3 regions of the Lysinibacillus sp. FSL K6-0075 genome follow, and region 3 is predicted to be linked to each of the others. Evidence: riboswitches for the same ligand, from Rfam matches in the RefSeq annotation. Region 3 holds a riboswitch; each other region holds the start of a gene.

Region 1 (3,206 bases), 1.8 Mb from region 3:
AGAGATTTTGTTCATGAGTGTCGAAAAAGAGCTGTCCTATAAACCCATCACTCTTTGGTTTACAGAACAGCTCTATTATTTACTCTTCAACTTTTAAATCACAATCTTTAAGTGGCAGCATTTTGGTTTTGTGCTTTATTTTATAGCCAAACCATAGTGCTAAAAATAGTGGAATCCCGATATACGAAACAAGGATGCCATACCAATCAATTTTATCACCTGTAAAGGCTGTGTAATTTTGTCCAATGACTACGATCATACAAACGGTAAAAGCAAATAATGGTCCAAATGGATATAATTTGGCTTTATAAGGTAATAACTTTGGATCTAAGCCCTGTGCATCAAACGCTCGACGGAAACGATAATGACTAAATGCAATACCCAGCCATGCAATAAAGCCTGACATTCCAGAGGCATTTAATAGCCAGATATAAACCACTCCATCACCAAAGAATGACGCTAAAAATGCTAAACAACCTACAGCTAATGTTGCCATCAGTGCATAAATCGGAATACCTCGACGACTTAGCTTTGCGAAAAATTTAGGTGCATGTCCTTCCACCGCTAATTGCCATAGCATACGAGAAGATGCATACAGGCCTGAATTTCCTGCTGACAGCATAGCCGTTAAAATAATGGCATTCATTAATGAAGCAGCAAAGGCAATACCTAGGCGGTCAAACACTAGTGTAAACGGTGATACTGCGATATCTTCTGATAATAAACGTTCATCTGTGAATGGAATCAGCATCCCAATTGCACCAATCGCTAAAATATAAAACAAAAGAATACGCCAAAATACAGATTTAACAGCCTTCGGAATATTTTTACCAGGATCATCTGTTTCACCAGCTGTAATTCCAAGTAATTCTGTCCCTTGGAATGAAAATCCAGCAGCTAGGAAAATACCAAATGTAGCAAGGAAGCCACCATGGAATGGCCCATCACTAATAAAGAAATTAGTGAAACCTACAGGAGCCTGCCCACCTAAAATACCAAAAATCATTAGTAAGCTAATGATAATAAAAACGATGACCGTTACGACTTTAATCATGGCAAACCAATATTCACTTTCACCATAACTTTTTACGGATAGTAAATTAAACGTCAGTACAACAGCAATAAATAATACTGTCCACAGTGCTGATGAGCTATCTGGGAACCAATATTTCATAATTAATGACACGGCAGCGATTTCTGCAGCAATTGTGATTGCCCAGTTATACCAATAGTTCCAGCCTAATGCAAATCCTAAAGCAGGATCTACAAATTTGGTTGCGTAGGTACTAAATGAACCTGATGATGGCATATACGCAGCCATTTCCCCTAAGCTCGTCATTAAAAAATATACCATAATACCGATTAAGGCATAGGCCAGCAATGCGCCCCCAGGTCCTGCCTGTGCAATAGCACCACCACTGGCTAAAAATAGCCCCGTACCGATTGTACCGCCTAAAGAAATCATTGTAATATGGCGGCTTTTTAATTCTTTTTTCAGCTTCGGTGCTTTATGACCAAGCTGATTTACTTTTATTTCACTCACGATATAGCTTCCTTCCTATTTATGAGGCAAAAAAATGCCATCACATATACACTGTGATGGCTACGTTAATCCTCAGTTTTTCCTAAATGATAGCTCAACACGTTGTGCAAACGTGACAGTTCTGTTCCTTTCGGAGACAGCCCCAGCATGAGGTTTTCAAGTCCCCTCACACTTCGGCAATATTTCCTTTCAGCTAATTTCATCAATGCTTGTCATTTCAATTAGCATACTTATAAATATCGCGACCTCTACCTCAATACAAACATGAGGCATATAATTATTAAATTTATGATGTTTATTATACTAACATAAGACCATAGACATTTCAATATAACGGAAAATGTTCTGTATTTTATGAATCTTCTACTATTTTTAATAGTGTGATAAAGTGTTATAGTAGTTCAATTAGAATGGTTATGATTAGGGGGGATTTTATTTTGACTACAAATGATCATTCCGCTAGTTATCCTAGTAAAAAAATTAGCTGGAAAGGAACAACCTTACTTTTAGTTTTCGGAGTTATCTTTATAGCCTCTACATTACGAATGCCACTAACTGTTGTTGGCCCAATTATATCCTTTATCCGTGAAGATCTTGGGATATCTAATGTATTGGCAGGCTTTCTAACAACGATTCCATTGCTTGCTTTTGCTATTATATCTCCATTTGCACCAGTTGTAGCACGCAAACTAGGGCTTGAGCTAACATTATTTTTATCAACTTTTCTATTGGCCTTTGGGATTGTCCTACGTTCACTCGGTACAACAGAGTTACTTCTATTAGGTACTGTGCTAATTGGCGTAGCCATTTCTTTTGGAAATGTACTTATTCCAGGATTATTAAAATTAAAATTTCCATACCATGTCGGTTTATTGATGGCCTTTTTCACCATGTCCATGAATTTAACTGCTGGTCTTGGTGCTGGTATTAGCTATCCTATAGCCAATTCATCGTTAGGCTGGCAAGGTGCGCTGTCCATTGCACTCGTACTCGTTCTCATTACAATCTTAATTTGGATACCTCAATTAAAATCAAATAAACCCGAACCAGTTACTACATCTAAAAAGACAGGTACACCTTTATGGAAATCACCTGTTACTTGGGCTGTCACAGGCGCAATGGGGTTACAGTCTTTATTATTCTACACGACTGCAGCTTGGATTCCCGAGATCTATATTGCCCAAGGGCTAGCTCCTGACAAGGCCGGTTGGATGTTTTCCATCATGCAATTCTCACAAGTACCAATGGCTTTAGCTGTGCCTATAATTGCAGGTAAAATGACTTCACAACGCCCCCTTGTATTGATGTTTACATCTTTCTATTTAGTAGGGTTTGTTGGTGTTGTCATGGAATGGACTAGTCTTGGTGTACTGTGGATGGTCCTTCTAGGGTTAGCAGGAGGTTCTTCATTCGCCCTAGCAATGATGTTCTTCACTCTCCGCACTCGTACTGCATTTGAGGCAGCTGATTTATCAGGCTTTGCACAATCTTTGGGTTATTTATTTGCCGCAATTGGTCCTATTCTTTTTGGCTACTTGCATGATTTCTTTGGTGGCTGGAATATTGCGGGATGGCTCTTTGTCGTTGTGGCAATATTACTCTTCTTTTGCTCAATGAGAGCCTCCAAGGATGAATATGTGCATTAATAAATAAAGCAGATGGT
Region 2 (3,206 bases), 1.1 Mb from region 3:
TAGAAGCAGGCGAAGGCGCAGCAGCAGCTCCAGCGGCAGCACCAACTGAAGCAGCTCCAGCTCCAGCAGCGCCACAAGCAGCACCTGCACCAGTTGCAGCGGCTCCAGTAGTAGAAGAAACTTCTGGTGAGCGTGTAGTTGCATCGCCAGCAGCACGTCGTCTTGCACGTGAAAAAGGTATTGACCTTGCAGCGGTATCTCCAGTAGATCCACAAGGACGCGTACGTGTACAAGATGTAGCAGCACATGGTACAGCACCAGCTGTAGCACCAGTAGCAGCACCTACATCAGTAGCAACTTCAGGTGGCCCAGTAGTATTCACACCAGCAGCTAATTCTGACCGTGTAACAATTGAAAAAATGAGCCGTCGTCGTCAAACAATTGCAAAACGTTTATTAGAAGTGAAACAATCAACAGCAATGTTAACAACATTCAACGAAATTGACATGACAAACATCATGGCACTTCGTAAACGTAAACAAGAAGAGTTTGTGAAAGCAAACGACATCAAACTTGGTTTCATGTCATTCTTTACAAAAGCTGTTGTTGCAGCACTGAAAAAATACCCATACGTAAACGCTCAAATCTCTGGCGATGAAATTCATTTAAATAACTTCTTTGATATCGGTATTGCTGTATCAACTGAAGAAGGTTTAGTCGTACCAGTTGTACGCGATGCAAACAGCAAAAACTTCGCTGAAATCGAAAAAGATATCGCTAACTTAGCGACAAAAGCTCGTGATAAAAAATTAGGCCTAAATGACATGGCTGGTGGATCATTCACAATCACAAACGGTGGTGTATTCGGTTCATTAATGTCAACACCAATTATGAACGGTACGCAAGCTGGTATTTTAGGTATGCACTCAATTGTTAACCGTCCAGTTGGCGTAAATGGTGAAGTTCAAATCCGTCCAATGATGTATGTAGCACTTTCTTACGATCACCGTATCATCGATGGAAAAGATTCTGTAGGATTCTTAAAAACAGTTAAAGAATTAATCGAAAATCCTGAAGATTTATTATTAAATTCATAATGCCATTAAACCCTGCGAACAATGTTCAGCAGGGTTTTTTTGTGCATGACGAAAGGTTTTGACCGATTCTATTTTTGAAAGAGTACGAATGTTATATCGTTTAGAGGAGCCAAAAGAAATAAACACAACTTTTCTCACAGAGAGCATATACGCTCTAATAAAAATTTGTTGTAATTTTCGGAAATATCGATGAAAGCTCAACGATTTAAAATGGATAGGGAACGCACAATACCCTAATATTGTCATTAGTCAGAAAAATGTTAAAACTGTCTTGACGAACATATTAGTTTTATAGTAGTATCTAAATATCAATTAAATAAACAAACCTCACGAATATTTACCAGTGAGGTAGAGGCGCGGTATTTATTAGTTCATTGTAGAGTACAAGCAAGCGAAGACGCAATGAAGAAGGAAATATCGCCGAAGTATAAAAGGAGCTCGTACTTTTATACTGGGTCTGCAGTGAATAAGTGCAGGACTGTCCTAGTAAATGGATTTCCAGATTTACTAGGTTGTGCTATCTCGGAAACATGGAAATTATAGTGAGGATTTGGGCAACTGTCATAAAAGGTAAGACCTAAGTTCAATATACTTAGGTCTTTTTTAGTACAGTTGTCTTATTTTTTTACAGAAAAGGGGAGTTTTTCATGAAAAGAAAATGGTTGTTAGTAATGATCTCTATCATGACGGCAATTGTGCTAGCTGCATGTGGCACAAGTGACAAAAAAGAGGGCGGTTCAGGTGATGCTGGAGCTGACAAAGAAGAAGGCGGCGGTGAATTCCGAATTGGAATGGAGGCTGGCTACCCACCGTTCAACTGGACACAGCAAGACGATGCGAATGGCGCTGTGAAAATAGCGGATAATGCAGAGTATGCAGGCGGCTATGATGTACAAATGGCGAAGAAAATCGCTGAAGGTTTAGGCAAAGAGTTAGTCATTGTTAAAATGGAGTGGGACGGATTAGTGCCAGCGCTACAATCGAACAAAATTGATGCGATTATCGCAGGGATGTCACCAACAGAAGAACGTAAGAAAACAATTGATTTTACAGAAAACTATTACACATCTGATTTTGTGATGGTTATTAAAAAAGGTAGTAAATATGAAGATGCAAAATCGATTCAAGATTTCTCAGGTGCTAAAATTACATCACAATTAAATACATCAAACTACACAGTGATTGATCAAATCAAAGGTGTAGAAAAACAAACGGCAATGGAAAGCTTCCCAGCAATGCGTGTGGCGTTAGAAGCAGGTAAAATTGATGGCTATGTAGCTGAACGTCCAGAGGGTATTTCTGCTGCTGCTGCCAACGATAAGTTCACATATGTAGCATTTGAAGAAGGCTTTGATACAGATCCATCAAATACTTCAATTGCTGTAGGCTTACGTAAGGACGACGCAAATCGTGAAAAAATCAATGAAGTCCTAAAAGGCATTTCGGAAGACGATCGTCAAGCGATTATGGAAGAAGCTATTTCGCAACAACCAGCAGCACAATAATGACAAGGCACGGGCTAGTTGCTAGTCCGTGCATGATCATTTCATCATTATCAAAATGAGAACCTCTCTACATAATGATAATGTCCTAGCGTGACAAAACATAGAATGGTAGAAAGAGCTAGGACACAAAAGAAATAAGCAAGCAAGATGACATTGTTAGGAGGAACATCATGAGTCTTGAATGGATACTTTCAATTATTGAAAACAACTGGCAAATGTTTTTACGAGGTGCGTATTATACGTTACTGATTTCGAGTATTAGTACAATTATTGGTGCATTTATCGGATTTTTCATCGGAATTATGCATACGATTCCAGTTCGTAAAAAAGGTGTGAAATTTTATAGCTTAAAGCTCATTAAATTTATACTGACATGCTATGTTGAATTTTTCCGTGGTACACCAATGATTGTACAGGCTATGGTTGTCTACTACGGATTAGATATTGCATTCGGTATCGATATGCACTTTATTACAGCAGGTATTTTAGTCGTTTCCCTCAATACAGGGGCATACATGGCAGAAATTGTTCGTGGTGGTATTGTATCGATTGATAATGGTCAATACGAGGCAGCATCAGCAATTGGTATGAATCACTTCCAAATTATGATTCACGTTGTCTTACCACAAGTAGCGCGTAACGTCTTACCAGCGACTGGTAACCA
Region 3 (3,206 bases):
TATTGATACGGTCATGCAGAAACAAAAAATAGTATCAAGTGATACAACAAATCGCGATGTATTTGGCTATGCCGTTGAAAAAGGGTGGATGTGTGTTCAGGTTTTCTTTGTGCGCCAAGGTAAACTGATTGAGCGTGATGTCTCGATTTTCCCGATCTATCAGGATGCAGAGGAAGAATTTTTAACATTTGTTGGGCGCTTTTATGAAAAGCCAGAGCATATTAAGCCAAAAGAAATTTTTATTCCACAAGCCATTGATGCAGCCATCTTAACGGAATTATTAGAGATCAAAGTTCTTACACCAAAAAGAGGACAAAAGAAGGAACTGGTTGAATTAGCAACCAAAAATGCCGAAATTGCTGTGGCAGCTAAATTCCAGCTAATAGAACGTCAGGAAGAACGTACGATTGGTGCTTGTGAGGCACTAGGTGAAGCAATGGGTATTAGTGCACCTTTACGAATTGAGGCTTTTGATAATAGTCATATGCATGGAACGGATGCAGTATCTGCCATGGTTGTTTTCATTGATGGGAAGCCTGCGAAAAAGGAATACCGAAAATATAAAACGCGTTCAGCAGCCAAGCATGATGATTACGGTGCAATGCAGGAGGTTATACGTCGTCGATATATACGTGTTTTAAAGGAAGGTCTACCATTACCAGATTTAGTGTTAATTGATGGTGGTAAGGGGCAAATGGAAGTAGCCCGTGAAGTACTAGAAGATGAGCTTGGTCTTGTCATACCGATTGCTGGTTTAGCCAAGGATGACAAGCATAATACATCTCAGCTATTGTTTGGTGATCCGCCAGAGGTGATTGCCTTAAACCGTACAAGTGATGGCTTTTATTTATTACAACGAATTCAAGACGAAGTCCACCGCTTTGCTATTACCTTCTTGCGTCAACAGCATGAGAAGCATGCCATTCAATCTGTATTAGATCATATTGAAGGGGTAGGACCAAAACGTAAGCAACAGTTGCTTAAATATTTCGGTTCAGTCAAAAAAATTCGAGAGGCGAGCGAGCTAGCATTACAGGAGGCTGGGATGCCCGCTAATTTAGCAAGCCAAATTTTTAGCTATTTTCAGCAAGAATCATTGTCAAAGGAATAGGCATGTGCTATGGTTATAAATAACATTGTTTTCAATGTTATGGAGAGCTAACTGGCGTGACTAGCTTGTTTACGCTAAAGCTTAATGAATTGAATACATTCACTTTAAGGTGATGATAGAGGTGCAAGATTCAAGAGTAACACAATGGAGGATGGACAAGTCCAGAGATATTGTGTGAAAGGGGAGCTTGCCGAAGTACAGCGTTGTTGTTTCCATTGCTGTACTGGTTTTGCATTTAAGAAATGTAAGACTGTCGATTCTAAACGTTTCGGAGAGCTATCACACATGGGCAAGTTACGATTATTGTACATGTTATAGGCAGCTTTCACGTTATGTGGAGGCTGCCTTTTAGTTTTTCTAGAAACTGTTTTGTCTCCTGTAATTAGGTGAAATACATGGACTGGAAGGGAGAACGAAAGAAATGGCTAAAATCGTGATGAAGTTTGGAGGAGCTGCATTAGCTTCTACTGAACAAATCCAACAGGCAGCTCGGAAAGCGATTGCTGAAAAGGACAGAGGATTTGATGTAGTGGTAGTTGTTGCAGCAATGGGACATACTGCCAAAGAAATGAAAATGATGGTACATCAACTAACTGACGATGTTTCAAAACGAGAATTAGATGCAGTTTTGTCTACAGGCTCTCAATTATCTAGTGCTTTATTTGCCATTGCCTTACAGGACGCGGGCTATCAGGCTGTGTCTCTGACTGGATGGCAGGCAGGTATTCATACGGATGGTATGTATCGGCATGCGCGTATCGACTATATTGATGTTAGTCGAATCGAAGAACACTTTGCACAGGGGCAAATTGTAGTCATTGCTGGAGAACAAGGGGTTGACGAAGATCACAATATCACCATGCTTGGGAAAGGTGGAGCTGAAACGGCAGCTGTAGCGCTTGCCATCGCATTGGAAGCGGAGCGAGCTGATATGTATACAAATGTGGACGGTGTTTATACAGCAGATCCATGTTATGTGACACATGCCCAAAAGCTCCAGGAAATTTCCTATGATGAAATGTTGGAATTATCTCATTTAGGATCTCATGTCATACATCCACGTGCGGTGGAGTTAGCAAAGAAATTTCAAATGCCTGTTATCATACGCTCAAGTTTAGTAGAGTCAGTAGGCACTTTATTGAAGGAGGAAGTGGAAATGGAAAAAAACTTAGTTGTTCGTGGCGTGGCCTTTGAATCAGATATTATTCGTTTAACAGTAGGGTATGATGCTTTCTCTAATGCTTCATTAGCAGATATATTTACTATTCTTGCTGAGAACCGCATTAATGTAGATATTATTGTTCAAGCCATTATTGATGGGCTGAAACCAACTGTTTCGTTTTCTATTTTAAAAGAGGAATTTGCAGAAGCATTACGTGTTCTAGAAGATAGTAAATTATCACTCGGATTTAGTTTTGCAGACTTCGAAATAGGGTTGGCGAAAGTTTCCATTATTGGTTCAGGGATGGCCTCTAATCCAGGTGTTGCTGCTCGTATGTTTGATCGGTTACGTCGTGAAAATATCCCTGTAAAAATGGTAAGTACTTCTGAAATAAAAGTTTCTGTTGTTGTACCACAGGATGATATGATCCAAGCAGCTAATGCACTGCATGATGAGTTTAATTTAGAGCAAGCACTTTACATATAATAATAGAAGAAACAGCATTTTATGTAATTGTCCAAAATTAAAGGAAGAAAAAAGAAGGATTGTCATCCCGTTAGGGGGAGACAATCCTTTTTATTACTCTGAGGGAATGGTATTCATAATACGTTCTTTGACGTCCCATTTGACTGTAAACATGACGTATTGTTGCTTTTCTCGCTTTTCATTATAGCATTCTGTAAGATAGCCTTTAGCTAGTTGAATTTGCTCTGCTATAAATCCTGCTTCAAGTTTAAAGCTACGTTGTTTAATTTGCAGAATTTCAGGGTCGTTTGTCAACTGGAAAATGCGTCCATCCTTTGATTCCTTCATAAGCTCTAATGTACCCCAGCAGGCATCTGCGAAAAATGCGATAAGTTCATCTTGACTTTTACATGGGAACTTGCGAGCAAGCTCTTTACCTGCCCAATAAAGGACATCATCTTCATGTTT

Evidence for each region. Region 3 has a riboswitch for lysine ahead of MHB65_RS17295 (aspartate kinase). Riboswitches for the same ligand answer to the same signal wherever they lie in the genome.
Region 1: it holds a riboswitch for lysine, as region 3 does, so the genes downstream of both, MHB65_RS01375 (amino acid permease) here and MHB65_RS17295 (aspartate kinase) in region 3, are expected to answer to the same signal.
Region 2: it holds a riboswitch for lysine, as region 3 does, so the genes downstream of both, MHB65_RS11935 (transporter substrate-binding domain-containing protein) here and MHB65_RS17295 (aspartate kinase) in region 3, are expected to answer to the same signal.

What each region holds. Positions count from the first base shown of each region.
Region 1 covers NZ_CP151947.1:289,994-293,199, reverse strand. The annotation lists gene MHB65_RS01375 (amino acid permease) at 80-1,543, opposite strand; lysine riboswitch at 1,626-1,802, opposite strand; gene MHB65_RS01370 (MFS transporter) at 1,981-3,189, shown strand.
Region 2 covers NZ_CP151947.1:2,430,573-2,433,778, forward strand. The annotation lists gene odhB (2-oxoglutarate dehydrogenase complex dihydrolipoyllysine-residue succinyltransferase) at 1-1,037, shown strand, start outside; lysine riboswitch at 1,379-1,565, shown strand; gene MHB65_RS11935 (transporter substrate-binding domain-containing protein) at 1,685-2,542, shown strand; gene MHB65_RS11940 (amino acid ABC transporter permease) at 2,713-3,206, shown strand, end outside.
Region 3 covers NZ_CP151947.1:3,527,549-3,530,754, reverse strand. The annotation lists gene uvrC (excinuclease ABC subunit UvrC) at 1-1,111, shown strand, start outside; lysine riboswitch at 1,220-1,398, shown strand; gene MHB65_RS17295 (aspartate kinase) at 1,533-2,759, shown strand; gene MHB65_RS17290 (YslB family protein) at 2,853-3,206, opposite strand, start outside.